Regions from separate parts of the Paenibacillus sp. PvR133 genome, predicted to be linked through region 3. Evidence: a T-box and tRNA genes for the amino acid it is inferred to sense, from the RefSeq annotation. Region 3 holds a T-box; the other regions hold tRNA genes.
The links. A T-box is a leader RNA that pairs with one kind of tRNA and senses whether it is charged. The one in region 3 lies ahead of leuS (leucine--tRNA ligase), so its partner is inferred to be a tRNA-Leu.

Region 1 (7,634 bases), 2.0 Mb from region 3:
CTAGGCGTTTTTCGCTATATCAGTTATGCATCAGCAGGAGCTTTGCTGTGGTGCGGTACATTTTTGGGGATTGGACATGCGGTGGGCATGCATTGGGAGCAGGTGGCGAAGCTAATGGAGAAGGTGACGCATCGGATAGGGCTGGTCGTTATTCTTTTAATCGTTGTGGGAGGAATCACCGCATGGTTCTGGAACAAGCGTAAAAAAAATGTCACATGACCGCATGAAAAGCAGCTACAGCTTGAAAGCGGCGGGTGAAGTATGGTACTTTTACCGCATAGGAATGTCGTGGGAGGTCATGTAATGGAAGTATTAAAGAAACGAATTTTAAATGAAGGCGTGATTGCATCAGATCAGGTGCTGAAGCTGGATGGTTTGCTTAATCACCAGGTTGATCCAGAGCTGACAATGGCAATGGGACGAGAGTTCGCAGCACGTTTCCGGGAAGAGAAGATCACCAGAGTAGTGACCGTGGAGTCCTCAGGCATTGCCATCGGGTTTGCGACAGCATTGGAATTGGGTGTACCGTTGGTATTTGCTCGTCGTAAAAAGACCCTATTAGCTGATCCAGACGCGCTGTGTGAACGCGTACCTTCGTTTACAAAAGGTATTGTTACGGATATTATGCTGTCTCGTCAATTTATTCACGAAGATGACCGTGTTCTGTTCATTGATGATATTATTGCTAATGGTGATGCGGCGCGAGGTATGGTTAAAATCATTCAACGCTCTGGAGCGGAGTTGGTTGGATTTGGTGTCGCGGTGGAAAAAAGCTTTCAGGCCGGAGCGAGAACCATCCGTGAGCAGGGTATTCGTGTAGAGTCATTGGTCAAAATTTCGTCGTTAGCTGACGGCAAGATTGAGTTTGCTGAATAGTAACAATTCAAAACTCCTGATCCTTATTTCTAATAATAACCTTTGCATGAGCTTCAATTTCGCTTATAATATAGATAAGGTTTTGGAGAGGAGGCAGCAACATGGGGAAAGAACAATTGACCGAACAGTTTTTTCTGGAAAAACTGGCAGCGGCTAAAGTACACTTTGAGCGTGCCTTGGATTGTAAGCATACGGAATTCGACGATTTGTATCCCTATATGATTGAACATCCTCAGTTTTTTTGGTATAAACGCTATGTGGCCTGGTCTGAGTTGTTGACGTTGGTTAACCTATGCGAAGAATTGTCCTTCTCTTGGAAAGAAGAATTTACTGCTCACCAAGTGGAGTATGTAGATCAGCGAGTGTTGTCTGCACAAGTGCTGGACTTCTGGTACGAGAAGAACGATACAAAAGAACATGATCACAGTGTAAACCAGTCGGGATAATTTGTCGCTCTGTTGGCAATCCATATAAGTAGTAAGAGAGAAGAGACCTAAATGATTGTTTAGGTCTCTTTTTAAACTTTTTTCATGTATATAGAATCATGGTTGCTGTGTTAAAAAAGTGAATAAGGAGGGGACAAGGATGATTATGGACGAAGAATTGGATGCTTATCGACTCTCCGGTGAAAAGGTGCGTGTCGTACGCGATGGATTGGAGTCCAACGATGTTGTTGGCATTGTACTGGCATGGGATGATGAACAGGTGCTTATTCGCCGCCAGAATCGACGTGTGGTCAAGTTGGATCGCAGTTATACATACCAGCCGTTCGGCGAGCCGCGTCACAATCCGATAGATCTGGGTTAGGAAGGGGTTCCAAATGGGTGTTGGATAAAAATAACTGAGCGATTCATTAGGCATACAGAAACTCTAAATCGGACACAGTAATGAAGGGAAATCCAACAGAGAGGACGTGCTGTGTCAATGACGGTTATGGACGAAAAAGTACATGCATACAAGGATCAAATCAGCCATTTGGAAGATCAGTTGCCCGAGGTAGTTCATGCATATCATCGCTTTACCGGAGAGTGCTTTCAAGCCGGCAGCTTAGATGAGAAAACCAAGCAACTGATTGCGCTAGGCATTGGCTTATTTGCCAACAATGAAGTATGCACGTTTTATCACGTGGACGAGGCGCGGTCCAAAGGAGCCAGTGATCAGGAAATTATGGAGACCATTGCTGTGGCCGCAGCAGTAGGTGGAGGACATGCTCTAAGTCAAGGGGTTACGCGTGTACAGAAGGCGTTGCAATAAAGCAAATCATTAATAGATATGCTTATACTTCGTGATAGCGAATATAGATCGATATTGATATATGATGGTTATGGAAAGGAGCTTCCGAGCACAGTTGGTGTCTGCGGAAGCTTCTTTCTTTTGCGTGTTTGTTGTGCGGGGATTATGCTCTTCTGCTTGCGGCAAAAGCAGCAGGGCGAGACGTTTTACGCTTATAGGCCAAAGAGGATGTAACCAAACTTCGTTCAATGATGCGTAGGGGTTTGGAAGTTGAATTGTTTGGTAATTCGGGGCGATGTTTCTTTAGTAAAGGAAGGGCAGCTGTATGAGGAATGGAGGTCGAGAGCCCCAGATATGCTCGCATCCGCTCATACATTTCTTTACGGAATGCTGGCATAGCCATACTAAACTGCTCTTGATTGCCTTTACTTATATAGGTGGCGTGAACGCCGGAGTGGTTTTGTTGTATGTCCAGAACATGAATGTGATATTTATTAAATTCATGTTTTATTTCAGACAGCAGGATTCCGGTACGATCTACACCTGCGTTAACCATTTCGACATAAAGATCAGGGGTTTTCAGCATACCGCTTTCTTCAAGAATTAGGCTGTCCCGCTCAAATACTTTTTGAATAAAGGTAAGGAGCAGATAACTTTTCACAAGAGACCATTCATGCTGAGTAGTATCTAAAGAAGTCATGACCATTCACCGCCTTAGGAAAATGTGATGATAATTCATAACCGATTGAAGAAAAGGAACATTCATTCATGAGAACCTATGTTCTTATTTTAGTTTATTATTCCCTTTTTATCAAGAGGAAATTAACGAACATAAAAGGTTTGACATCTAGATATGACCATGGTATGATCTATCTTGTCGCTAAGAAAGATTGATCTTTCGAGGATAAACGACAACTTATATGCGGTCGTGGCGGAATTGGCAGACGCGCACGGTTCAGGTCCGTGTGGGCTAACCCCCGTGGAGGTTCGAGTCCTCTCGACCGCACCAATTTAACAATGAACGAGCTCTTGAGTTTCCTGTCGAGGAGATTCAAGGGCTTTTTGCATACTCGAAATTTGCAAGGTATTGCTCATTATGAAGTGTTCCTGGCGTGGTGGAGCTGGGCAGTCTGACGAAGGCGGCGGAGGCGCTGGGCTTCACGTAATCCGGCATCAGCCATACGATCAGCAGCCTGGAGCAAGAATTCGGCTTCCCGCTGCTCGTGCGCAGCCGTTCTGGTGTGAAGCTGACGGTGAACGGGAAACAGGTTCTTCAGCCCATCCGGGAGAATCTGAAATGGAATGAGCAGCTCAAGCAGCAGGTAAAGCGGGATCGGATGCTGGCGACTCACTCCACCGACCATCTGCTGATTAAAGCCACTTATATGCCACAGGCCCAGATCGCCTACGAGGACTTCATCATTCCGAAGCCCGGCTCGGACTATGATGTGCAGCGGGTACTGGAGAAGGCCGGGATTAAGCTGAACATCAAGTTCTCCGCCGGGGATGATTATGCGATCATAGCTATGGTAGAGAAAGGCCTGGGCATCAGCATCCTACCGGAGCTGGTCACCCGGTTTCAGCATGAGCATGTAGCCATGCTCGAGCTGGAGGAGCACAGCTTCCGTTCCCTTGGCATCGCGGTCAACTCGATGAAATATGCTTCCCCTGCAACGCGGCGGTTCCTGCAGCATGTACAGAGCTGGTCGTCCGACCAGGAAATGATTTGACTTGGTAAATAAGTGCAAAAAAGGCACGTTTTCAGTTTTGAAAATATGCCTTTTTTGCCAATGCGTATCATCTGCTTATTTTGCGCCCTTCTTTGTCCAGAAACAACAGCTCGTAGTATTTTTTGGGCCGCCCTTTACTGTTGTCCCGTTTTTCAAATACCGTTTGCACGTATTTACTTTCTTCAATTTTGTTAAGAATACGGTTTGCACCTCTGACGGTCATGGACAAGCACTCAGCAACATCCTCAGAGGATAATTTATTGGTTCTCATGATTTCTGCATAGGACATGATTTTTTGCAAATTGATGTTGTTTATTCCGATGGTTTTGGCTAACGCCATGATTTCCGGGTCCCCCTGTTCAGAGAACTGTATGACATTCATACTCCGCATTGGGCCGATAACCTTCTGATCCTCGTTTATAAAAAAGCTGCAGCTGCCCGTAAAGGCTTCCGCCTGTCTGTGAGCTTTGGTGGCGTTGACGTTAGCTTGAAAATATTCATGCCCCGAGCCCCACCCGATTTTCACCTTGTCGCTTATGTATCCTTCCAGATACTCCAGCAGGGTGCAGTTATGCGCGTTAGAGGTGATTTTCATGAAATTTCCGTAGGTGGTGTATAGTCTGACAAAGCCTTCTGAAATTTGGGCCGTGTCTGCCAGATTCACGCTGCGCAGAAACCTGCCGACAAGGACTTTCAGCTCATGAAGCTGCTCTTCAGATGGCGACTCCGCCGTTTTGGCCGATAAGCATGCAACAACTGCCCTCTGGCTCTTAAGCTTGAGGATGGTAATTTCGTTGATGATCTCGCTTATGGTCTCTTTAACGTTTTCCAAAGTGGGCCGGATTAAGATATATCTGACTCCGTGCTTTTTGAGTTCTGGAACAAAGTGGCCGAACGCCGTGATGGACAGGTCTATTTTCTTGTCTTCCCACAGAGTGATATGGTTGTCGAGCATTGTTTCCACCCGTTCGAGCAGATCTCCGCTGTCAATGGGCTTTCCCTCATGAGTAAGGTATTGCTGGAATTCACTGAAGGACTCGATTATATACGCATAATCCACATAGATCCTGGATATATCAAGCCCAGGTTCTGTAACCAGCAGCCGGAAAAGTTCCCTATAAAGTAGGTTTTCATCATCCTGCAAAATGTGAACAGGTACTTTTTCATCCAGGCATTCCTTATCGATTGACTCGTAAAGCATCCTGCCACTGATCACAAATCCATCCACCGAACCTAAGTTTTTGAGATAGATGTCTGTTGTTTCCCGGAAGTTGCTGATTGTAAGAAACCTGAACTGACATAAGGGCCGCATTTCTTCTTCAATGGTACGGAAATAGTCCATATGGGTCTCAGGCGTGATAATACCCAGCTTGATTTTCATGGTAGATTCCTTTCATAAACAGTTCAATCAAAAGAGTTATATCACAATAAATGTGATATATCAATGTTCCGGCAGTATCCAAAATAGTGTTCTTAAAATGTCTTATTTTCTCTTGACATCGAATACCATTAAAAGTACGATAAAAGTGTTCTTAAAAAGTCTTAAAATATAAAGGGGGGGATGTTCACTCTGTTCTTACGTTCATTCAATATGTGTTTTGGGAGATGTTCATTGTGATTGAAGAAGCTGGAGACTTTTTGGGTATGGCCCATCAGCTGCAGGAAAAATTGGTCATGTACAGGCATCATCTTCATGCGGTTCCGGAACTTGATTTAAGTTTGCCCAGGACAACGGCCTACGTAAAAGAGGTGTTAGAGTCGATGGGGCTTAAGCCCACTCCCGTAGGAGAGTCAGGTCTAACGGTTACGATCGGCGGACAACATACCGGGAAGGTGATTCTTATCCGGGCGGATATGGATGGGCTGCCCATTCAAGAGGAAACGGATCTTTCTTTTGCGTCGTTGAACGGAAACATGCATGCATGCGGCCACGACTTGCATACTTCCATGCTCTTGGGAGCTGCGGAGATCCTGAAGGCCAACGAAGAGCAGCTTCACGGGACGGTTAAGCTTATGTTTCAGCCGGGTGAAGAGACTCTGCACGGGGCAAAGATGATGATTGAGAATGGGATTCTCGAAAATCCTAAAGTGGATGCAGCCATGATGCTACACGTGTTGACTGGAATGCCGATTCCTGTCGGGCAATTTGTATTGCCTGAGGCCGGAGAAGCGATTTCAGCTTCTTCTGATTGGTTCGAAGTCATCATCCGCGGAAGGGGCGCACATGGAGCGATGCCTAGCGCCGCAGTAGACCCATTAAATGTAGCTGCTCATCTTCATCTGGCGCTGCAGGGAATCATAAGCCGTGAAATTTCGCCAATTGATAATGCAGTTCTTACAATTGGAGTGATGGAAGGCGGAAATACAAACAACGTGATTCCCTATACGGCCAGAATGAAAGGAAGCGTACGTTCATTTAACGCCACATTGCGGGATAAAATGGAAACCCGTATCCACGAAATTTCTGCAGGTATTGGAGAAACTTTTCAGGCAAAGGTGGAGGTGATCTATACCAGGGGATGTCCTGAGGTGCAAACGGACAACGGGCTTAACCGTCAAATGAGAACTACTATTGCAAACACCTTTGGCGCCAGTTCCTTTATCGGTATAACCCAATTGATACCCGGCGGTAAATTAATGGGATCGGAAGACTTCGCATTTGTATCACAAGCGGTGCCAAGTACCTCAGTGTTTCTTAACGCAGGCAATACCGAGGAAGGTTATGGTTACCCTGTGCACCATCCAAAGACGATGTTCTCGGATGAGGTGCTTTATAAAGGGGCTGCGGCTTACGCTGCTTTCGCCAGAGATTGGCTTGAAAGTAATAGATAATATCTAAACAAAACTAGGAGGAATTGAAATGACAGAGAGACGTATGATTGGACCAACAAAATTTGATGAGTATTCGGTGAAGTACAAAGACTTTCTTTTAATGACACGTCGTAACGGAATCATCGAAGTACGGCTGCATACCGACGGAGGACCGTACAAGCATTCTTGGGAAGCCCATACGGCATGGTCCCATGCATGGTCAGATATTGGCCGCGACCCTGAGAACGAAGTAATGATTATTTCTGGAACAGGGGATAAATGGGTTATAGGGGACCCTGATGTCTGGAATACAAAATTTATGGACTGGCCGAAGCAAAAGAAGCTCGAACAGTATCATGAATCGCTGAGACTGCTTGAGAACTTGATATTCTGCATTGACATCCCTACAATCGGAGCGATCAATGGCCCGGGAACGCACTGTGAACTTGCAACTCTCTGTGATATTACCATTTGTACAGAAGACGCGGACTTTTTTGATCCGCATTATCTGGGAGGCACACCTCCCGGAGATGGAATGTTACTCACGCTGCAGAACATGATCGGTTTCAAGAAAGCAGCATACTACGCATACACCGGCAAGAATATCAATGGTCAAACCGCATTGGACCTGGGCATAGTTAGTGAAGTCCTGCCCCGCGAAAAGCTTCTTCCCCGCGCATGGGAGCTTGCGGAGATGATTATGCAGGCACCGCGTTCAACGAGACATCTGGCCCATTCCATTATATCCCGTCCATGGAAACAAGCCCTGGTCAGTGATCAAGGGTTCCAGCTTGCCCACCAAATGTATGACATGGCCATTGATGAAGAAGGAGCTCTGGAGCGGCTGAAAAAAATGCAAGGACGTCTAATGGGCAAAGATGTTCAATAGAGATATGGCGGGACCTACACGATTCGAAGAATACTCGGAGAAGTACAAGGACTTGTTCTTCATGACCCGCCGTGACGGCATACTCGAAGTACGTA
Region 2 (7,634 bases), 180 kb from region 3:
TGCACCCGTTTTTGGTATTCCAAAAACGCTTGCTCGCAACAGTCCAGATAGGACATTAAAGACAAATCTGCATCCCCAGCCTCGCTATCTGGAATCGGCCGGCAAGTATCCATCACCTCATAGCCGTAATATCCATTAGCGCCTGCATCAATTTGAAAAACATGAGGATTTTCACTAATGAGCATTGCCACGGCCCCTGCGCCTCCACTTGGCTCAGCATAAGACCAATCCTCACTCAAGACATCCCCGCCTTCAGCAGCAATAAATCGTGAAATATCACTGGCAATTACAAGCGCTTTTGCTCCTGGCGAGACCTGAGAAAGAATAAAATTCACCGCCATTTGGAGTCCAGCAGTACCGGAATAGCAGGCTTGCTTGAGCTCGAATAATCTGCAATTCCGATTCAACCCCAAATAGTGGTGAATATATGTACTGATTGATTTTCCAAAATCAATACCTGATTCCGTACAGGTGATAAGCATTTCGATTCGGTTTTTTTCCGCTTCTGAAAGAGCGTCCACCAGCGGTTTTGCCGCATTTACTCCAAAGGTAACTGGATCTTCGTAAGGTAGGGCAACCGCCTTTTCTTTCATTAATAAATTTTCGAACCTTGCAGGATCCAATTGCCTGTGTTGGGCTAATTGCATAACATCCAGATAGGCAGAGCCACCAAAAACGTTCATTGCCTCAATTCCCACGACAACCATAATCGTCCCCCTCTCTCAAATACGCGACTCACATTTTTGCATACAAATGGCAGTATTGATTCCACCAAACCCCATGCTCAGATTCATAGTATTGTGAATAATTGCTGGTACGGACTCATTCTTCACCCAATTGCAGTCCAATTGGATAGGCTCCTCCAAATTAAGGGTAGGGTGAAGTCTCGACTCTTTCATTTGTAAAAGAGTAGCAATAATTTCAACAGTTCCTGCCGCGCTCAAGCCGTGACCGATAATGGATTTGGTTGCATTGATATAGGCATGTGACAATTTACAATCCTGTAATGCCTTTATTTCTATCTCGTCTCCAACGACCGAGCCTGTCCCATGGGGATTAATATAATCAATCTCTTCCGGTAGCAGCTTTGCTTTCTCCAAAGCTCTTCTAATCACTCGGACTTCGCCTTCGTAGGAGGGATTGGGATTCCGGTTTCGATCCATCCCCATATCCCATCCTGCCAGTTTGGCATAAGGTTTCTCCCGACGCCTCACGGCGGAATCGGCCCGTTCTATGACTACAACCCCGCAAGATTCCCCATAGATGAACCCGTCCCGCGACTGATCAAATGGTCGACACGCCATTGCAGGTTCATCGGCATATCGGTCGCTTCCCATCGCTCCCAAGGATCGCAATGCCTGGCATTCCATATACGAAATATCCATCAATGCCCCCATTGCAATGCAAACATCAACACGATCTGCTTGAATGGCCTCAATTGCTTGAATGATTGCGACTTGTCCACTCGCGGATGCACCACCGACGGTATAAGCTAACCCCTGAATACCGAACTGTTCGGTACATAGTCCGCACAAATCAGTATCCATAAAGGAAACCCCATAGGTCGGCGGTACAAAGCACATTTTGTCCCGATAGGCCTCATAAGTCTGAAATAGCTCCCGTTGCTGAAAATTGGAGCCTCCAACCACCAGTCCAATACGGCTAGGATCAACGTTATCCAATTGGGCATCATCCCAGGCTTCTTGAAGGGTTACCATGGCCACCTGCCCCGAAAATGATGCTGTACGTAACATTCGTTTGGATAATGCATTCGGATAAGACAAGGGTGGCAGCTCCGCACCTATAAATGAAGCTTCGCCTCTTCTGCCAGGGCGTTGCATGACGCCAAATGCATGCTGCCCTTTGAACAACGCCGAGGCAAAAGCAGCCTTCCCCTGCCCAATCGCCGAAGTCACGCCAATCCCCGTAACGACTAACTCAGGTTTTTCATAATTTTGCATAAAGTGCATCTGTCAATTCCCCTATATTTTTCACGCCAGACAATTCGACGCGCGGAATATTAAGAGATAATGTTTCCATCGTCTTGTTTACAATTTCAGCCCGATCTACTGAATCTGCACCCAAATCCACCAATCGATCTCCATACTCGAACGTGTGATCTTGTAATTCGGGAAGCACTTCACGAATACAACGTTTAACGATATCGAATACTTCTTCCTTATGCATAGGTATCCTCCTAAAAAATAAATGATTTAAAACTCAACAAACCTGGTGTTCAGTAAACATGATCTACAAACGGATTTCGATGAAAACTTGCATTGAATTTTTCATAAAGCCGAGAAGTATTCATACTCCATTCCGTCTTTCTCGGTGCTACAATCGTGCAGATATAGTCACCTAACTGGTAAGACTGGGCAGCATATTGTGGAAAATGTGAAAATGTACTTTGGAAGTATCCATCCACAAACCTGGTCTCATTCATTTCAAGTACATGCAGCGATGTTGTAAAACCTGTACGTAATATTTTCGACAGGGCCTCCTTCACTGTCCAAAAAACCGTCAATAAAGCTGAGTACTCCCCTACTCCCCGCACGACAGAGATTCTTTCCTTTTCTTCCACCGTCAGTTGGCTTTCAATTGTCTTATTTCGCTTAGAATCAATCCTCTCAATATCAATGCCCATGGGATGTGCTTCGGGAAAAACAACAGCCGCTCCGATATAGTCGCAGTGGGCAATGCTCACCTGATAGCTGTGGACACCATTGATTCGAAGCATGGGCTGGCCGAAGACACCTGACTCCACACTTACGTTGCGCAGGTCTGGCTCGCTTAACAGCACCGAAACTGCTTGTTTGGCACTTAGCCTGCCAAGCACAAAGTTGGATTTCCGCCGATGGAATACCAAACTCTCGAAGTAACTACACTCATCCGAATGAAAGACTTCTCGATCAAGGGGAGCGTCTGCGTTATAATCTGCATGGACAAAACTGACGGCCGCCTTCATCACGGCATCTTCCCGCTTCAACATTAGTTGTTCTGCATACGAGGCTACGCATATCCCCCCTAGTAAACTACTAACTTAGCAGTCCAAATCAAAAAAGGCCTTCAAATCCCTTAAGGGTTCTGAAAGCTTCCTCATGGAGTATGAACTCGTCACGAGTTCTCCACTTTAAACCTTACTTATAATTTCCAAAGCTACTCTCACTAACCTGATATCACCCATAAATTCTAACTGAATGACCGCTTGTCGTTTATGTCTATCTATTTTCTTAACTATACTCCCCCTTCCTTTAAGTGGGCCATCTAGGATACGTATATTGTCTCCTTCAATAATTCCAGTTGATGATTCTATACAATAGCTATCATTGCATAGACTTTCTAACATTTGTTTCTCCGAATCTCTCATTGAAGCTTCAAACTTCGAGTATCTCAATAAACGAATGATATCACTAGAAGTGCAAATCATTGAATTTGTACTGGTTACGAACTGCAAGTCAGGTAAATTCGACTCAATAAATACATAGCTTGGGAACAAAGGAGCCCATTCTTTCTTTACTATTCCTGCTACTTTAAAGAGTCTCTCTTGGAGTGGTATAAAGGGTTTGTAGACTTCAGAATCCAACCACTCATTAATAAGCTGCTTGACCTGTTCTTCCCTACCCGTTCGCACAAAAAACACGTACCAGCTCACTTAACTCATCTCCTATAAAAACGTACTGCCAACTCATCTCCTATAATGTCTACTACCCATATACATAGCTTCGCCCTTTCACTTATCCTACTTGATAAGCTACAATCTCTCACGATATATCCCTCTTTGATGGTTAACGTGACCCGCCAGCGATTAACCACAGAAAAGTTCCTTTATTTTTCATATAATCATATAATTGGAATAATGTTTTTCCATTATAATCCTCTACTCAAACCCTGTCAATTCACAGTTGATTGGAAACGGCCAAGTTCAGATTGGATTCGCAAACCTTTCTGAAAATGCTTAATTTGAAGTCATTATTATCTTTCGAATACAGCTTCAACGTTTCTGGCGGCTTATAAAAGAACTGATCCGAGTGTTTTACTCTAGTTAACTTGAGCATCTGGGGCACAGACAAATGATAGATCGTTATGTATTATTTTTTATATTTAAGATTTTCTCTCACCATTAGAACTGGGCCACAATACAGACTCATTTGAAATCGAACAGGCCCTTTTGGTTCGGACGCATTCTAAATTTAATAAAAGATTCCTTACTCGTAAATTGAAAATAAATATTTTCATCCATGAGGTGATTGAGTGTAAAACCAGGCGCTTTACCAAATGAATGAGCAGGATAAATTTGAATAGAGTCATCAATTTCTCGCTTTATTTTTTGAACACTATTATATAATTCTATTGGATTTCCTCCATTTGGGTCACAAAAGCCACAACCTTCAATGAATATTGTATCCCCAGTAAATAAGCGATCTGATAAAAGATAGCATACACTTCCCGCGGTATGTCCGGGAGTCAAAAGACTTTTAATTTCTGTTTCACCGACCTGGATTGAATCCTTGTCTTTAATTGAATGTAAATTTCTACATCTAAAATGATAAAAATCGATTTCGTTTGTTGACATGAATACCTGCGGATTATATTTTTCCAGGAGTGGATTTACCAAATTAATATGATCCCAATGTGAGTGAGTTAATAGTATCGCTTTGAGATCGCCATTCAATTGTTGAAGATAGAACTCTACTTTCAATAAATCCCATGATGGGTCAACAATAGCTATGTCTCTTGTTTTCTCATCCATTACAAAATATACATAATTGATGAAATTCATAAAACAGACTCTTAACTGTTCCATATGAAAAGTCAGATTCATATCAGCTTCACCGAACCACCTTCCCAATAGTTAATTAAAAACAACAACATTCTGATTTAAGGTTTTAGGCCACTTCATTTTTTAGAAATACTTACTATTTAATTATAAAGGCCTAATTTCGTTGTCCTATGATTATAACAATTGATGCAATAGAAAGGCTCCAACTCTCTGTTACAAGATCGCTTAATTTTTCCAAAACAAAAAACGCCTCTCCGTATGTTAACGGTGAGACGTTTTTTGTTGATCCTACATACCTGTTACGGAGTATTCCGCAGGTACACAGAACCTCGCGTTATTTTCGTTCATTTAACTTTGATGTGTCCGTTATAAATCAAGAATGCCGAGGACCGGGATCGAACCGGTACGGTAGTCACCTACCGCAGGATTTTAAGTCCTGTGCGTCTGCCAATTCCGCCACCCCGGCATAAATTTAGGAACGCTAATCTTTACACTTACTTGTCTTACAAGTATCTGAGAAACACGCATCTGATTAAGAAGTGTTCTCGTTATGTAAATGTCGTTCAATTGGGCACCAACATATAATACGATAATTTTATCGAATTGTAAAGTGTTTTTTTAAAAAAATAATAAAATTCTCTTTTTGTATAACTTGTGCACATTTGAATTACACTAATAAACGTCTTTCCAAACTACCAGAAGGGGTGTTACGAATGCGTGAAGGTATGATTCCAGCTGTTCTTGGAACGGTAGTATCGGCTTCAGGCGCTGTGTTGCTGAGCAGTAAGTACAAACTTGCAGCTACAGGCATTCTCGGTTTCGGACTGGCTCATGTTGTTCTGGGAGCGATTGATCTGATTGAGCATCGCTAGTTGTTTGGGAAGTACCGGGCGGGATTTACTCCCTCCCGGTTTTATTTTTATCAACGTTTAGTCTGGAGCACAAGCGTTTATGTAAAGTATAGAAGCTGAATATGCCTAATAAAAGGAGCTGTGATGTGCTATGAGAGATAATAACTCTGAAAAGAATCGTACTGACGATCAAATCGAACATAAACAATCCCTGGACAAGCGCGAGCCAGGATTTAATCGCATTCCTGACACCGATGCAGATACACCTGCTGCTACCGATATGATTGATGAAGCCATAGGTCGCGGGATAGACAAGTTACGTAACGATTTCACAAAATAAAGCATGGGTAATAAGACACAGGTTTGTGAGCAGTCCTTAATTCATTTGTTTTGATATGTACAGTGATTTCGTAAAATCACTTAAAGATCAGCATGATCCAGCCAATGATTGATATCCACAGCACGATGCTGATTAAGAGTCCACACATGATACCAAAAGAGAAATTACCTTCACTCTTCGGTACAGCACTACCAAATTTCAATCTAAGCTTCATTTGATTCCAGTTCATAGAACCCCCTCCTTAAGTTCTATTTCGGAATATGAAGCTTATTTTTGTAGACCTATAGTCATGTTTTCAAAAATAAAATAGGGTTTTTCGTCCTATCATCCTGATCGCGGAAATAGGATTACAGCTATACCGACCAAACAAATCAATCCACCAATGAAATCGTACAAGTCGGGTGTCTTTTTATCAATCCACCAGCCCCATGCAATGGAAAGAACAATAAAGACACCTCCGTATGCTGCATATACACGCCCAAAAGAGGAAAAAACCTGAAAGGTAGCAATGATTCCATACACAGCCAAGATTACTCCGCCGCAAAGTCCGACATACCATGTCTTTCCTTCACGCAGCCACTGCCAAACCAAATATCCTCCTCCAATTTCAGCGATGCCAGCCAATATAAAAAGTAAAGCTGCCTTTAACACCATTTCACATCCCTAATTCTTCAAATTCTTTTCGATTTTTTTGGATATCTCATTAGAGCACTCGACCTAAAAGGATAATCAATGCAATCACGCCAACCAGAATCAGCAGGTTGCTGACCTGACGCCATAAGCTAGGCACTCCCTCGGAGAGAAGCTTCCGCTGATTGGCATCAAAGTTCGCTTTGGCTCCTTCAGCATCTGCTGACCTAGAGAATGGTCTGTTTTCTTCATTCATAAGAGCACCTCCTTTTCAATCCACTTTAATCATACCAAACTTTTCCGTCGATTTCGCGTTGCTCTTATGCATATACTTCACATATATTTCTGATTGCATCTTCATATATGTGAAGTGTACATCCATATGTCAATATTTCGCTGAATATAAAGTATGATGTCGAATCAAGGTAGAGTGGGTATTTAGACGTCTTTCATTGCAGGACGGTAGTTATGGTATAATTTAGTCAACTTGTTCAAGATCGTAACCAGCGCTCATTTGTTTACTCAACTTATAATTAAATTGACATCTAAGAATCCACATCCCGGTTACAACCTGCATATTCTGTTTGTAAACCCAGGAGGAGGATACCGATGTCCCCAATCTTTATAGCAAGTTTAATGATGATGGGCATATTTTTATTTCAGGCAGCCATCGTTTTCGGCATCATACATTGGATTTCAAAACGAACCCAACGTCCAGCACAAACCAAAATGTATCTTGCAATGGGTTTGCTCGTTGTAATTTTAGGTTTCCTTGTATGGGACAACTGGATACACTTACAGGAATTCAATGGATGGGCCACGATTAGTCTGTTGGTGATTATTATTAGCGCCTATATACAGCTTAGAAAGCAAAAAGAAAAATACTAATCCCATTACCATGCATCAAAGGAGGAGCGCCATGAAATCTCACTCAACACGCTTTTGGTTACAGAGGGTGCTACTGCTAATGCTTGTTTTACTCTTCAGCGGCTCTCAGCAATCATTCATTGTTGCCGATGCCGCCCCGCCAATT
Region 3 (7,634 bases):
TCGTGTGTCTCGCTGATTACATCGAACCGGGACGGGATTTTCCGGGGGTTGAGCATATCCGTAAACAGGCAAAGAAAAGCTTGGAGCAGGGCCTTATCGCTGGATTTGACTCCACGATTACATTGTTGCTGGAAAAGAAAAAGGTTATTTTTCCACTGACAGTCTTGTCGCGCAATGACTTGATTCAACAACTAAAACAGAGAAAAACGGAGGTTCATGAATGACCCTAACTAATGAGCAATTAATGCAAACAGCGGTTGATGCTGCAAATGATAAAAAGGCAATGAATATTGTCGCACTGGATTTGCGGGGAATATCACTAGTAGCTGATTATTTTGTCATCTGCCACGGTAATTCGGATACACAGGTACAGGCGATTGCAACAGAAATTCGCAAACGCGCTCATGATGAAGGTGTAACCATCAAAGGAATCGAAGGAATGGATTCCGCCCGTTGGGTTCTAATGGATTTGGGGGATGTCGTAGTGCATGTCTTCCATCGCGACGAGCGCGAATACTATAACATTGAACGACTCTGGTCGGATGCTAAGGTTGTGGAAAAGGTATGAGTTTGATCGCCGGTACTTATGTCACCATTATGGTGGATCGTGAGGTATCTCCTTTCGGTTATTTTCTCACTGTTGGTGAGCAGGATGTGCTGCTGCATTATACGGAGCTGACACGTGAAATCGAAGTTGGTGAACGGTTGGAGGTATTTATTTTTCACGATACAGAGGACCGTTTGGCCGCAACCATGAAAAAGCCGTTCTTGTCGTTGGGCGAAATGGCAAAGCTTGAGGTGGCCGATGTGCATCCGCGTTTGGGTTGTTTCCTGGAGATGGGATTGGGTCGTCAGCTTTTGCTGCCGATTCGTGAGTTGCCAGAAAACCGAGATTTACATCCTCGGGTGGGCGACTACGTGTATGCCATTATGGAGCATGACAAGCAAGGCAGATTGCGAGCTAAGCTGGCAGGGGAACAGGAGCTGGCTCCGTTGTGCTTCCACGCCCCTGATTCGTGGTTAAATACATGGGTGCAGGCGACTGTGTACAAGCCGCTTCAGATGGGCACATTCGTCCTGGTGGACGGAGGTGTGCTTGGTTTTGGCGCGATTGGAATGATTCATTCCTCGGAGCGTAACCGGATGCTTCGCTTGGGCGAAGAGGTCAAGGTACGGGTCACGCTTGTTCGGGAAGACGGTCGGGTCAATCTGGCGATGTCACCACGCAAGGAAGTAGGCCGTGATGAGGATGCGGAGCGGCTGATTGCTTTTCTGAAAGAGCGTCCGGGCGGCGGCATGCCTTATTCTGACGCAACACCGCCGGATATTATCAAACAACGGTTTGGTATTAGTAAATCCGCCTTCAAGCGTGCGATGGGCAAGCTGATGAAGGAAGGACTGGTTACACAAAAGGAAAACTGGACCTACCTGGTGGAGAATATACCTGAACCGAAGGACGGGAATGGGGAATAAAAAATGGCTTCTTACCGGAAGTTTGCCTATGTGTATGATGAGCTGATGCAGGACATGCCGTACCCGGACTGGTTGCGCTTTGCACGGCAGGCTTGGGATCAGTACGGTATGCCGCATACGGTGGCCGAGCTGGGCTGCGGAACGGGTTCGATTACGATTCCTCTAGTTAACTCGGGCTTCGAGGTGGCTGGAATCGACTTATCCTCTGACATGCTGGCAGTAGCCCGCCGCAAAATGGAAACCACTCCACAGGGACAGCGATTGTTTCGTGAGGGAAGCGTTCGCTGGATACAGCAGGATATGAGAGAATGGATTTTACCCGAGCCTGTGGATTCTGTAATTTCTTTTTGCGATTGTCTGAATTACTTGTTGGAGGAAGAAGATATAATTTCTACTTTTCGCAGAACGCATGCTGGTCTGAAGCCTGGCGGAACCTTCTTGTTCGATGTACATCATCCGCAGACGTTTTTACGTTATGATGAAGAGCAACCATTCGTACTGGATGAACGCTCTATCTCGTATATCTGGACATGTGCGTTGGACACTCCCCGTTGTGAAATTGAGCATCATCTTAGTATCTTTGCGAAAGCAGAACAAGTAGGACGCGATCTATACCAGCGTTTCGAGGAAATACATGTACAACGTGCCTATGACCCAGACTGGATGAAGGCAGAATTGTCCAAAGCGGGTTTTCGTGATGTGAAGGTATATGCGGATTTTGAATGGGTAGAAGCAGAAGATGACGCGGCGAGACTGTTTTATGTTGCTGTAAAATAGCAAGGCTTCATTTAGCGAGTATGGGAAAAGAAAGACGCTTTTCATGATGACATGAAGGGCGTCTTTTTGCACTCATATATTCACTTTATAGCTCAGCTGAAGCTCATCACCCGGTACACCCCGAATGCCCCAGTTCTGTTTGGGTGTTTCAAATATAGTAATCTCAAGATCCTGTGGAGAAATACCCAAAAGATCGTTAATTCTTTGGAATAACAGGTTAATGAGTTGCTTCTTAGCTTCTGTCGTTCTGCCTTCAAAGATACTGATTTCAATAATGGTGTACACCTCAGAGCGACCATCGGCATATATAAAGTCTTCCTGATCCATAGGAAAAAAACGATGAAACCTCTTGTCAGGAGGATATTTGAACGCATCCACCACAGCAGAATGAATCACCTCTGAAAGTTGCTTTTTGATTGGATTTAGAGTTTCTTTTATTCCGTAAATTTTAATCTGTGCCATTTCTCAGCTCACCTTTCTTATCTCAACTCATCTCAACTTGAAGCGATTTAATTCGAAATCATTATAAAACATTCGTATGCATGTGTCATGAACAATTAGTATGAAGAGGGTCTTTAACACCAAAGGTAGTCCTTATTTGACTTTTTTCGCGGTTTTCAATATAATAGTGCCATTATTAACGGTTAAACAATCGCTGATGAGGAATAGTAGCTTTGTCTGGACATGTAGAGAGCCGGCGGGTGGTGCAAGCCGGTTGACAGTGCAAAGTGAACTCGCCTCGGAGATATGCGTCCAACGCAGGAACGCCCTATACAGGTGCTTGTATCCTGTTATTAACCCGCATCGGATCACCTCCGTTATCAGGTGCAAAGGGAGTAGAACGCGAAGAACGCTTTCTGCTAACTAGGGTGGTACCACGGGAATATAACCTCTCGTCCCTAGCGCTGACACGCTACGGGATGCAGAGGTTTTTTTGTTGCATACCGTTTGAGGAGGAAAAGACAATGACAGACACACAGCCGAAGCACGGCTATCAACCGCAAAGTATTGAACCAAAATGGCAGAAATATTGGGATGAGAACAAGACGTTCCGCACCGGGGAAGAGCCGGGCAAACCGAAGTTTTATGCTTTGGATATGTTTCCGTACCCATCTGGAGCCGGCCTGCATGTAGGCCACCCGGAGGGCTACACAGCTACGGATATTGTTTCACGATATAAAAGAATGCGCGGCTACAACGTACTGCATCCGATGGGTTGGGACGCCTTCGGTCTGCCTGCCGAGCAGCATGCGCTGGATACAGGGGAGCACCCACGCGAAATTACGGTGAAAAATGTAAATAACTTCCGCCGTCAAATCAAATCGCTCGGCTTCTCCTACGACTGGGATCGTGAAATCAGCACGACGGATCCTGATTATTACAAATGGACACAGTGGATCTTCATCCAGCTGTACAAGCGCGGCCTTGCATATGTAGCTGAAGTACCTGTGAACTGGTGCCCGGCGCTGGGAACGGTGCTAGCGAATGAAGAAGTTATTGACGGTAAGAGTGAGCGTGGCGGTCATCCGGTCGTCCGTAAACCAATGCGTCAATGGATGCTGAAAATTACGGAATACGCGGATCGTCTGCTGGAGGATCTGGAGGAACTGGATTGGTCTGAGAGTATTAAGGATATGCAGCGGAACTGGATCGGTAAGTCTACCGGGGCAGAGGTTCGTTTTCCAATTGAAGGCTATGACGAGCAACTCACAGTGTTTACAACCCGTCCAGATACACTGTTCGGCGCAAGCTACTGTGTGCTGGCACCAGAGCAGGAATTGGTGGATATTATCACTACGCCTGAGCAAAAGGATGCTGTGCAACAGTACCGTGAACAAGCTGCTCGTAAAAGCGATCTGGAGCGTACGGATCTGGCCAAGGATAAAACAGGCGTATTCACAGGAGCTTATGCAGTGAACCCGGTGAACGGCGAAAAGCTGCCGATCTGGATTGCTGACTATGTACTTGCAGGCTACGGAACTGGAGCGATTATGGCTGTACCTGCTCACGATGCGCGTGACTGGGAATTTGCCAAGCAATTCGGATTGAATATCATTGAGGTTGTCCAAGGTGGAGATGTGGCTAATGAGCCATATACTGAGGATGGACCGCACGTCAATTCCGGCCCGCTGAATGGACTTACCAACGAGGAAGCGATTCCGAAGATGATTGAATGGCTGGAAGCCGAGGGCAAAGGACACGGCAAAGTCACCTATCGCCTGCGTGACTGGCTATTCAGCCGTCAACGCTATTGGGGCGAGCCGATTCCGGTAATTCATCTGGAAGATGGAACGATCAAAACGGTTCCTGAGGACCAACTTCCGCTCGTACTGCCGGAGATGGACAATATCAAGCCTTCAGGTACAGGTGAATCCCCGCTGGCGAACGCAACAGATTGGATCGAAACCATTGATCCTGAGACAGGTATGAAAGCACGCCGCGAGACAAATACAATGCCGCAATGGGCAGGCAGTTGCTGGTATTACCTGCGCTTTATTGATCCGAAAAATGACAAAGAGCTTGTATCCAAAGAGAAACAACGTGAATGGATGCCTGTTGATTTGTATATTGGCGGAGCGGAACATGCGGTTCTTCACTTGCTGTATGCCCGTTTCTGGCATAAGGTACTGTATGATATCGGCGTAGTGGAAACGAAAGAGCCTTTTTATAAGCTGGTCAACCAGGGTATGATTTTGGGCAACAACAATGAAAAAATGAGTAAATCACGCGGTAATGTCATTAATCCTGATGATATTGTCAATACGTTTGGCGCCGATACGCTGCGTATTTATGAGATGTTTATGGGGCCGCTGGAAGCGACCAAGCCATGGAATGAGAATGGGGTAGAAGGAGCACATCGTTTTCTGTCCCGCGTATGGCGCCTGTTTGTTTCCGAGGATGGTAGCCTGAACGATAAAATTACAAATGACGGTGGTAGCGATGAGTTCAATCGTACTTGGCATAAAACGCTGAAAAAAGTAACCGAAGATCTGGATGCACTGCGCTTCAATACAGCGATCAGCCAGCTGATGATTTTCACCAACGATGCATACAAAGCAGACCTTCTGCCGCGTGCAGCAATGGAAAACTTCGTGCAAATGCTGTCGCCGCTTGCACCCCATCTGGCCGAGGAATTGTGGCAGCTGCTGGGGCACAATGATAGCATTACCTACGCGGCCTGGCCTGCTTATGATGAAGCATGGACGGTGGACGCCGAAGTGGAAATTGTTGTGCAAGTGAATGGTAAAATTGTGCAGCGTGCAACGATTGCCAAGGATCTTGATGCTAAAGCGATGGAAGCATTCGCTGTGTCGTTGGACAATGTTCAGCAGGCACTGGCCGGCAAAACGATCCGCAAGGTAATTGCTGTTCCAGGTAAGCTGGTTAATATTGTTGCCGGTTAATTGGCTTTAAGCCGAAGGAGACATCCACCTTTTGCATGTCTTCTTCATACTTGTTGTGCGTGGCTTGTATCAGCTCGGGAAAGACACTATGCAGGCTGATGTCCAACAGTGCGAGAGCTTCGGCGGTAATACCTCCGGGAACCGCCACTCTGGCCTGTAACTCGGCTGGTGTCATCCCGCCTTCCGTGAGTAGCTTTCCAGTGCCGATGATCATTTCACCGGCCAGGGCGCATAGCTCCGTACGGTCTATACCTGTAGCTTGAACTGCGGCTTGAATCCACTGGTCCATAAAAAAGGCCAAGAAAGCAGGACCGCAACTCGAAAAATCCGACGTGATTCGAGTATAAGATTCTTTAACCCGAATCGGCCTGCTGATGTGGGACATAAGCTCTTCCAGAAGGGTGCGGTCCTCCTCTGTAATCCGGCTTCCATGGATGCATAGTGAGGCTCCGCTGCCCACTTGGTGGGTGATACTGGGAATAATTTTGGACACTTTGGCTTTCAGTGCATGCTCCAAAATACGAATCTGCACCGGGCTTGTGATAGATACGACGATTTGCTCTTCTGTAATGACGTTGCGTATTTCATCCGTTACGGCTTTTGATTCCAGCGGCTTCACACAGATAAACAGAATATCGCTTTCCGCTGCCGTTTCACGGTTGCTTTGGGCTGCATGCAAACCTGGATAACGACGGGCTAGCTCGGTTACCTTGGAATGCGTTCGATTGCTTGCTGATATTTGCTGCGCCTTGAGTGCGTTAGAATTAATAAAAGACTCAATTAGCAGACTTCCCATGCTGCCAGTCCCGATAAATCCAACTTTCATTGTTCAACGTCCTCCTTTCATACTTTGCGGTATAGACGCTGTGCTGTCAGCTGTCATTCTTCTTAGTGTATGCGCCTGGTCTTGGCCGACATGACGAATTTTATGTCTGAGCATGTTAGATCGTGCCCGGGGTCGTACCACTTATTTGTGAAAATGCTCACAGCGAAACCGTATGGAGGTTGTTTGCACCCTCCGGTTTAACGGGAATTGGACAGACTTGCTCTGTTTGATTGAGACGGTGTTTTCAGTCGGCTCAATTTCCCGAAATCCATGTGGAGTAGGGGACGATACGGAAATGAAACGCGTATGGACAGGAACAGCGATAACGCTTGCTGTAATCGGGAGTGGACTTATTTTATTTGCCGGAGGACAGCGCTCTGAGCCGCAAGAGGAGTGGACTTTACTTAACCATAAGGTGGAGCAGGCTGTGGCGATGGATTCAGAGCCAAATGAGTCGCAGCGCAGCAGTGACTATGCCCAGAAAAAGCCTGCTGTAAAAGAACCCTCAGACAAAGCTGAGCGCAGTAGGAATGCCGAAGCCGCTGACAATGTGAAACGTGATACTGTGCAGATTTCTACTGGTGTATCTGCTGCTGCGAATCCGAGCTCAGACACAGGTATTGTTAGTTCGAGTGGTGCAACGACGAGTAGGACCAATACGGTAAGTGATTCGGTTACTACACCCGTTTCCGGCGAAAAAAAGGTAAACATCAACACGGCGACTGCTGCCGAGTTAATGGAGCTACCAGGGGTTGGGGCTAAAAAAGCCGAGGCTATTTTGAACTACCGTAATCAGCATGGGTCGTTCAAACGTGTGAACGATTTGGATCATGTAAAGGGAATCGGAGCTAAAATGTTGGCGAAAATGAAGCCGTATGTCAGCTTGTAACTTATATAAGATTACAATGTACAGGCCCTGAGAACGGCGGTAGCGGATATGGTTTACGTTTTAACTTGTTTATACGGGAGAGATGGAAATGAGTGCAGATGTACGCAAGGACTGGGACACCTATTTCATGGATATCGCTTATATGGTATCCACCCGTTCGCGCTGTGCGCGGCGTCATGTTGGAGCCGTACTTGTACAAGGTAAAAAGCTCTTGGGGACGGCCTATAATGGAGCACCATCCGGGGTGCCTGACTGTTCTGAGGCA
Region 4 (7,634 bases), 2.1 Mb from region 3:
TCATTTTTAGCTTGGCCAATGGTTCCTTTACGATAGATAGCCTCCGTAATTTCGGGACCAATATACGAGTAAGCCAGTGTGGTTACCCCTTCAGCCAGCAGATCAGCTTCTTCCAACGCTTTCAGCCACAAGGACCAATCTTCGCCACCCATTACCGTAATGGTGTTCTCAATTTCCTCCTGCGTAGCCGGTTCTAGCGTAATTTGTGATACGACACCTGTATTCGTATTCACTGTTTTATTAGAAAAAGACTGTCCGATAGGCTTGAGAACGGAATTAAAGGTCTCACCCGTATCGGGATGTGTCCGTCGCGGTGAAGCGACACTATACACAATCAGGTCTACCTTGCCCAGCTTTTCCTTTACCAGCTTCAACGTCTCCTGCTTAATTTCATGAGAAAAAGCATCTCCATTAATGCTTTCTGCTATGTAGCCAGCTGCTCTGGCCGCTCTTTCAAAGGCTACCGTATTGTACCAGCCTGCTGAAGCCGTGCGCCCCTCTGATGCGGGACGTTCATAGGATACCCCTATGGTGTCCGCTCCCAGACCGAAGCTCGCAGCAATACGAGAAGCCAGCCCATATCCAGTAGATGCTCCGATCACAAGTACCTTTTTAGCTCCTTGTATTGATGTGCTATCTTTGATGTAGTTGATCTGACGGTTAACATGAGCCGCACATCCTGCAGGATGTGCAGTCGTACATATGAAACCACGAATTTTCGGTTTAATAATCATTGCAAGGGTCCCCCTACTTTGGCATTCATTTAATATGGATGGAATGGTTGTCCAGTCATAACTATATAGCAAATCAGCTTGCGGCTCAACACATAACATAACACTTGAAGACAGCCGAAGAAAACTACCGTAAACATCATAGTCTGCAACGCTTTTTTACTCCACTATTCATTTTGAATCATTTTCTAACAACATCACATCTTCTCCTTGCTGTTGTCTTATTTGGATATTAGCCCTTCCCCAAGAACACATTAAGTCAATAATTTCATTTGCTGTAATTCCATATTCCGTTATATAATACTCCACTTTTGGAGGCATTTGATTATACACATGTCTACCTATGATACCATCCTTTTCAAGTTCGCGAAGTTGCTGTATAAGAACCTTTTGAGAAATGCCCGGAATACTACGCTGTAATTCACTTGTCCTTTTTCTACCAGACATTAATAAACAAATGATTAATGATTTCCATTTACCTCCGATGATCTCAAGTGTTGCTTCTATGCCTAAATTATATTGTTTCATAGTACCACCTCTTCAACGCTAAAAATAACAAAGTTTATCTAATTAATTTTATAATTGCGTATCTTCACTCTAAGTCCAATGCACACTTTCAAGTAACTATCTTACTTTATTGTGTGTATTTACTTTTTTTGAAGCATACAGAATAATAATAGAGCATCTACAAAGGCAAATATGTTACGTAAGAAAGGTGATTTATGATGAAAACTCTTGTGATTTTAGCTCATCCCCATATCGAAGATTCTAGAGTAAATAACAGATGGAAACGAGAATTACTTCAATATACCAATGAAATTACAATTCACGAAATTTATAAAGAGTACCCAAACTGGAGCATTGATGTTTTGAAAGAGCAAAAGTTACTTGAAGCACATAGTAATATCATATTTCAATTCCCTTTATATTGGTATAGTTACCCGCCTTTATTAAAAAAATGGATGGATGATGTTTTTACTCATGGATGGGCTTATGGTTCACAAGGTGATAAGTTAAAAGGAAAGAAGCTATGGATAGCCATGTCCATTGGCGATAAAAAAGAAAATTACTCACCTACTGGTTCCGTTTCTTTTACTGTAGATGAAGTTATAGCACCTTTTAAAGCAAGCGCAGTGCATGTTGGCGCGATAACATTACCCTATTTCGCTGTCTTCGGAGCCTCATTTCAAGCAAGCGACGAAGACATTAATCAGAGTGCAAAGGACTATATTAAATATATATTTCAGTATAAATAAAATAGTTATAATGGTACACGCATCTTAACCATATAAAAACAGGCTCTTGGTGGCATCCAGCCAATCCAAGAACCTGTAAATGTAGGCTATGATGCGGTCGAGAGGACTCGAACCTCCACGGGGGTTAGCCCACACGGACCTGAACCGTGCGCGTCTGCCAATTCCGCCACGACCGCATATTATGTACTCACACCGATGTTTTTCAATCACGGTAATTAAGATTATATCTTCCATAGAACATAAAATCAAGCCATTTTTATTTTGTATTTTCTATGAATCATTTCCGCAAATATAAGAAAATCACTGGATATCACAATCCATATATGGTAAAATGGGTCCATCAGGAAAGGAGGTGCGTCAACATCAATAATCACATGTTGAGCGTATCCCTTACCCGGTCCGTTATTCTCTAATTTACAGAGTTGACGGAGGCGCGGGATACGGATCAAAGCTTTAATTAAGCGCCACGGGTAGAAAGACCGTCCTCGGACGGTCTTTTTTATTTCAACATCATCTATAAGATTACATACTGCACTGTGAAAGAGGAGATACGATGTCGATTAGACCCGCAAATGTGGAAGAGCTCAACGAGTTGACAGCCATCTGGCTGGATGCTTCCATAGAAGCCCATCATTTTATTGCTCCGCAGTATTGGGCATCACAAGTTACCGAGATGGAAAACAGGTACCTTCCCCTCGCTCAAAACTACGTTATCATACAAGATGATCATAGCATCGGCGGCTTTGTTTCCATGTTGGATGGATACTTGGCGGCTCTGTTTATACGTGTTGATTCTCAAAGAAAAGGCTATGGCAAGTTACTACTAGATTGGATCAAGAAGCAACATGATGAGATTCAATTAAAAGTATACCAGTCGAACACGAAAGCATTTAACTTCTATACCAAAAATGGATTTACCATTCAAGCGGAATCTGTTGATGCCGAAACTGACGAGAAAGAATTTGTGATGGCATGGACAAAACATTAACGATAATGAAGCATCTTTAGCTATATAGTCTTCTTATTTAACCCATAGACCTCGGTATATAAAATCTCTTTAAACGGAGCAAAATCCTGTTCAGCCAGCGCACCTGGATAGCTCATAATTTGAAGCCGCAGATCAGCCTGTCCTTCTCTTAAAGGGGGCTGTACATAGTCAAAATGGTTCAGATGAAACCCCAAACGTTCATAAAAACCAATTCTTCTCCGAGTCCATTCATCCACTGGTGGCTCAACCTCCAGTACTACCGGTTTACCGGACTGTGAAATAAACTTGCTCATAAGCTCTTTACCTAACCCGCCACCTCGTATAGCCGAATCTACGGCAATATGCTCTACAAACCGAAAATCTGTAAACTCCCATCCCGCCAAAAAAGCAATTATTTGCCCTTGTTCGTCCTTTTTGGTAAGTAAACGATAACATGGATGATGAAGCAGAGCCCTCTGTGACTCGGATGTTCTGCATTCCGTTTCAGGAAATGAAGCCTCCATAATCGCATATACTTGAGAGAATTCAAGTTCATTCATTTATACTTTCAACTCCTCTAACGTTAACTTGTTGGTCTACTAATGTCATTTACATTAGGGCCCTAACCCTTTAGACCTTGTTTAATTCCATAAGCGTCAGCAATATGTGTTCCAACAGCTCTGGAATGTCTTCCATCTGATCTTCATTAATTTGTCTGGAAAATCGGAGTTCAATCCTGTTTTGGTATGTAGACGTCTTCTCTCCGTAAATCTGACTAAGCGTTTGTACTGGTCGAAGATCGGGCTTCCAAATTTTGGCCAGTATATTTTCAATCCGGCTGCATTGTGACTCAATTTCACGAATTTCCATGTAAAAACTCAGCAACAAGACACATCCCGGAATTTGATCTTTGATTTCCAAAATTTCCGCAGCCAAGTTGTTTAAATCCGCCTTTAGTTGAATCTCTGCTGTCACACTCGGGTGTTCTCTCAGTCTGAATTGGACAGCAAATTCACGTGACATCACGGACATTTCCAATCTGTCGATCCGCTGTGTAATGTCAATACGTGAATCCAAATTATCCAGATCGTAAACCGTATTTTCCATAGCCACTTTTAAATTATCAAAAACCGTAGGGTCGAACATGTACAATTCACCTCTGCCTATCGTTACAATTTATTATCCAACTCATGTCGAAGTTTGTTCTTAATCCAATGAGTATACCATATATATTTTCCTCCAAGAAACCTAACCTTTAAACAGAAGCCCTAGAAAAAACCTGTAAACAAGCGAAATGCAATTCCGTAACAAAATGTTCTATTATATTTATTTTATTGATAAATATCCCTTTTTATTATTCCAATTTGCTGGTAAATAATATACAATAGTTCATGTTGATTACTAATATATTCATATAAATGAATATAAATCCCAAAAAAGAGAGGACTCTATTCATGAAAAAAACGTTGTTAGCTTCATTAGGTCTTACACTTATGCTGAGTACTACTGCCAGTGTCGCTTTAGCCGAAGAAGCAAATTCTGTACCCGTAGCAAAGGAATCAACACTTGCCTCTGCACTTGAATATAATGAACAGGAGCCAAATGATTGGTTTGAGCAAGCTAACTATTATTTTATTGGTGATGCTGTCATTGGAACCCTTGGTAAAGAGGGGGTGCCCGGAGTCTGGGAAGCCATTGACGTATTTAAATTTAAGGCTTTTGAAGCTCAAAAAGTTCATTTTACAATTCAGGGAGACAGATATTCTGATTCCTGGTTGGAAATGACTGTTTACGATAGTACTGGTCATAAAATTAAACGTTCAAGAGACGGTAACTATTTTTTAGATGTAGAACTTGAAAAAGGTAAGGAATACTACCTAGTCGTCGATGCGCCAGGACTTCAACCTTACACAGGAAATACATTCTTTTATAAAGTTTCTTCTGAAGCTATTTAAAATTATGTAACTTACTTAGTAGTTTAAAAAATCAATAAAACATAACTACGCCAAAAAGCCTCACCCCTTTCTCAAGGGGCGAGGCTTTTGTAGTTCAGTCATTCCATTTGGTGCACTCAGTTCTTTTACCCCTGTGTAAGTCTTACGACAAACGCGAGCTAAAGTCCTCGTAGGAGAACTGACGGATTACCTTGATGCCTTCTTCGTCGTTGTAGCTGGCGATGGCTGGCAGGTTGACTCCGTTGAACATGTGGTTTTTGACCATCGTGTAATGGGCCATGTCGCAGAATACAAGCTTGTCTCCCGGCTTCAATGGCTCTTTAAAGGAATAGTCTCCAATCACATCTCCAGCCAAGCACGTAAGCCCACCAAGTCTGTAAGTATGTGCATACTCGCCAGGCTGGCCTGCATCGATGATATTCGGGCGATATGGCATAGCCAGCACGTCAGGCATATGACATTCAGCCGAAGTATCCAGAATGGCAATATCCATTCCGTTTTTCATCGTATCCAATACGGTAGCCACCAGATATCCAGTATTCAAAGCAATAGCTTCGCCTGGCTCCAGATAAACCTGCACACCATATTTATCCTGAAAATATTGAATACAGCGTACCAGCGTGTCCAGATCATAGTCTTCTCTGGTAATATGGTGACCGCCGCCGAAATTGAGCCATTTCATGTTCTTAATGTATGGCCCGAATTTCTCATCCACGACTTTAATGGTGCGCTCCAGCGTATCTGAATTCTGCTCACACATCGTATGAAAATGAATACCATCCACGCCATCCAGATCCTCAGGTCTAAAGTTAGCCAGGGTCACACCCATTCTGGAGTTGTTGTAGCAAGGATCATACAACGGCGTTTCGATTTCCGAATATTCCGGATTAACTCGAATGCCGATGTCGATTTTTTTGGAAGTTACGCCTTGCACTCTGCTTTTGTAGCGTTTCAGTTGATCAAAGGAGTTGAAAACAATATGGTCAACATATTCCAATAGCTCATCAAATTCACTGTCTACATAAGCAGGTGCGTATACGTGAACTTCCTTGTCCATTTTTTCGCGACCGAGTCTGGCCTCGAACAACGAACTGGAGGTTACGCCTTTTAAATATTTGCCAACCAGAGGAAAGGTCGAAAACATCGAAAATCCCTTAAGAGCAAGCAAAATACTGCAGCCTGTCCGCTCTTGAACGGAATTTAAAACCTCAAGATTTTTGACAAGAAGTCTTTCGTCAACAAGATAACAAGGTGATGGAAGTCCTGTAATATCAATATTCATCGCAGGCCTCAATCAAGCAACGTTGGCGTAAAGTTCTCTTGCCATGGCAATCCGTGTTTATTTAGTGCTTCCATGAATGGATCTGGATCAAATTCCTCAACGTTGTAAACGCCTGGTTTTTTCCAGATACCTTTGATAATAAGCATTGCGCCGATCATAGCAGGAACACCAGTTGTGTAAGAAATGGCTTGGGAGCCAACTTCAGCATAACATTCCTCATGATCACAAACATTGTAAACATAATACGTTTTTGGTTTTCCATCTTTCACACCTTGGATGATGCAACCAATGTTCGTTTTGCCTTTTGTTCTTGGTCCCAGAGAAGCCGGGTCTGGCAAAATAGCTTTTAGGAATTGCAGTGGAATGATTTGTTGTCCTTCGTAATCAATAGGCTCGATCGAAGTCATGCCTACGTTTTGAAGTACATTCAAATGATTCAGATAATTGTCCGAGAACGTCATCCAGAAGCGGATTTTTTTCACGCCTTTAATATTCACTGCAAGAGATTCCAGTTCTTCATGGTACAAAAGATATATATTTTTCGGTCCAATTTCAGGAAGGTCGTATACCTTTTTCTCAGAAAGTGGCTCAGTTTCAATCCATTCTCCGTTTTCAAAGTAACGGCCCTTCGCCGTAATTTCACGAATATTGATTTCCGGATTAAAATTAGTTGCAAAAGGATATCCGTGGTCCCCTGCATTCGCATCCACAATATCAATCGTATGAATTTCATCAAAGTAGTGCTTTTGAGCATAAGCCGTAAATACTCCAGTTACGCCTGGATCAAAACCGCTGCCCAGCAGAGCTGTAATTCCTGCTTTTTCGAATCTTTCTTTGTAGGCCCATTGCCAGCTGTATTCAAACTTCGGCGTATCCGGCGGTTCATAGTTCGCCGTATCAACGTAATGAACACCTGTCTCAAGGCAAGCATCCATTATCGTTAAATCCTGATAAGGGAGAGCCACATTGATAACTACATCCGGTTGAAAGCTTCGAATCAAGTCAATGACCATGTCGGTGTTGTCAGCATCAAGCTGAGCCGTTTGTATCTTCGTACGACCTCCACCCAGCTTCTCTTTAAGCGCATCGCATTTCTCAACAGTTCTGCTTGCGATACAAATTTCTTCAAATACATCTGGGTTTTGGCAACATTTATGCACCACAACGCTGGCCACGCCACCGGCGCCAATAATCAATGCTTTTCCCAAAATAAATAACCTCCTTATTCCATACGCTAATCGCTAATCATTCTTGCAAACAAAATGATTATAAAGACATCCCACCAAATAATCAAGAAAAACGACAATTTGCTGTATCAAAATTCACAGGAGCATGTCACAAAAACTTTACAAATCCCAAAATTAGGCATAAAAACTTCGTAAAGTGAGCAGAAAACAAACATTACCCCATACATACCAGGGAAGTCAGCACGCATTTAACGGA

Region 1: it has a tRNA-Leu gene. The T-box ahead of leuS (leucine--tRNA ligase) is inferred to sense a tRNA for this amino acid. The anticodon was not compared.
Region 2: it has a tRNA-Leu gene. The T-box ahead of leuS (leucine--tRNA ligase) is inferred to sense a tRNA for this amino acid. The anticodon was not compared.
Region 4: it has a tRNA-Leu gene. The T-box ahead of leuS (leucine--tRNA ligase) is inferred to sense a tRNA for this amino acid. The anticodon was not compared.

What each region holds. Positions count from the first base shown of each region.
Region 1 covers NZ_JAFIBS010000001.1:3,275,251-3,282,884, forward strand. Annotated here, with positions in the region: gene JOE49_RS14500 (DedA family protein) at 1-219, shown strand, start outside; gene JOE49_RS14505 (xanthine phosphoribosyltransferase) at 304-876, shown strand; gene JOE49_RS14510 (hypothetical protein) at 978-1,322, shown strand; gene JOE49_RS14515 (hypothetical protein) at 1,462-1,683, shown strand; gene JOE49_RS14520 (carboxymuconolactone decarboxylase family protein) at 1,801-2,130, shown strand; gene JOE49_RS14525 (YhjD family protein) at 2,273-2,809, opposite strand; tRNA gene JOE49_RS14530 (tRNA-Leu) at 3,032-3,118, shown strand; gene JOE49_RS26360 (LysR family transcriptional regulator substrate-binding protein) at 3,363-3,839, shown strand; gene JOE49_RS14540 (transcriptional regulator) at 3,907-5,220, opposite strand; gene JOE49_RS14545 (M20 metallopeptidase family protein) at 5,445-6,671, shown strand; gene JOE49_RS14550 (enoyl-CoA hydratase/isomerase family protein) at 6,700-7,539, shown strand; gene JOE49_RS14555 (hypothetical protein) at 7,529-7,634, shown strand, end outside.
Region 2 covers NZ_JAFIBS010000001.1:5,062,914-5,070,547, forward strand. Annotated here, with positions in the region: gene JOE49_RS22015 (hydroxymethylglutaryl-CoA synthase family protein) at 1-707, opposite strand, end outside; gene JOE49_RS22020 (beta-ketoacyl synthase N-terminal-like domain-containing protein) at 723-1,970, opposite strand; gene JOE49_RS22025 (acyl carrier protein) at 1,948-2,187, opposite strand; gene JOE49_RS22030 (4'-phosphopantetheinyl transferase family protein) at 2,237-2,989, opposite strand; gene loaP (antiterminator LoaP) at 3,131-3,652, opposite strand; gene JOE49_RS22040 (MBL fold metallo-hydrolase) at 4,145-4,822, opposite strand; tRNA gene JOE49_RS22045 (tRNA-Leu) at 5,161-5,246, opposite strand; gene JOE49_RS22050 (hypothetical protein) at 5,494-5,652, shown strand; gene JOE49_RS22055 (hypothetical protein) at 5,783-5,971, shown strand; gene JOE49_RS22060 (hypothetical protein) at 6,048-6,200, opposite strand; gene JOE49_RS22065 (YnfA family protein) at 6,296-6,622, opposite strand; gene JOE49_RS22070 (hypothetical protein) at 6,675-6,857, opposite strand; gene JOE49_RS22075 (hypothetical protein) at 7,211-7,489, shown strand; gene JOE49_RS22080 (glycosyl hydrolase) at 7,521-7,634, shown strand, end outside.
Region 3 covers NZ_JAFIBS010000001.1:5,245,806-5,253,439, reverse strand. Annotated here, with positions in the region: gene yqeK (bis(5'-nucleosyl)-tetraphosphatase (symmetrical) YqeK) at 1-224, shown strand, start outside; gene rsfS (ribosome silencing factor) at 221-568, shown strand; gene JOE49_RS22885 (CvfB family protein) at 565-1,473, shown strand; gene JOE49_RS22880 (class I SAM-dependent DNA methyltransferase) at 1,477-2,250, shown strand; gene JOE49_RS22875 (tautomerase family protein) at 2,323-2,712, opposite strand; T-box leader at 2,897-3,154, shown strand; gene leuS (leucine--tRNA ligase) at 3,216-5,654, shown strand; gene comER (late competence protein ComER) at 5,635-6,480, opposite strand; gene JOE49_RS22860 (ComEA family DNA-binding protein) at 6,776-7,369, shown strand; gene JOE49_RS22855 (deoxycytidylate deaminase) at 7,458-7,634, shown strand, end outside.
Region 4 covers NZ_JAFIBS010000001.1:3,184,981-3,192,614, reverse strand. Annotated here, with positions in the region: gene fabV (enoyl-ACP reductase FabV) at 1-734, opposite strand, end outside; gene JOE49_RS14110 (winged helix-turn-helix transcriptional regulator) at 903-1,259, opposite strand; gene JOE49_RS14105 (NAD(P)H-dependent oxidoreductase) at 1,457-1,987, shown strand; tRNA gene JOE49_RS14100 (tRNA-Leu) at 2,080-2,163, opposite strand; gene JOE49_RS14095 (N-acetyltransferase) at 2,541-2,975, shown strand; gene JOE49_RS14090 (GNAT family N-acetyltransferase) at 2,996-3,514, opposite strand; gene JOE49_RS14085 (hypothetical protein) at 3,585-4,100, opposite strand; gene JOE49_RS14080 (hypothetical protein) at 4,409-4,909, shown strand; gene nspC (carboxynorspermidine decarboxylase) at 5,052-6,191, opposite strand; gene JOE49_RS14070 (saccharopine dehydrogenase family protein) at 6,200-7,399, opposite strand.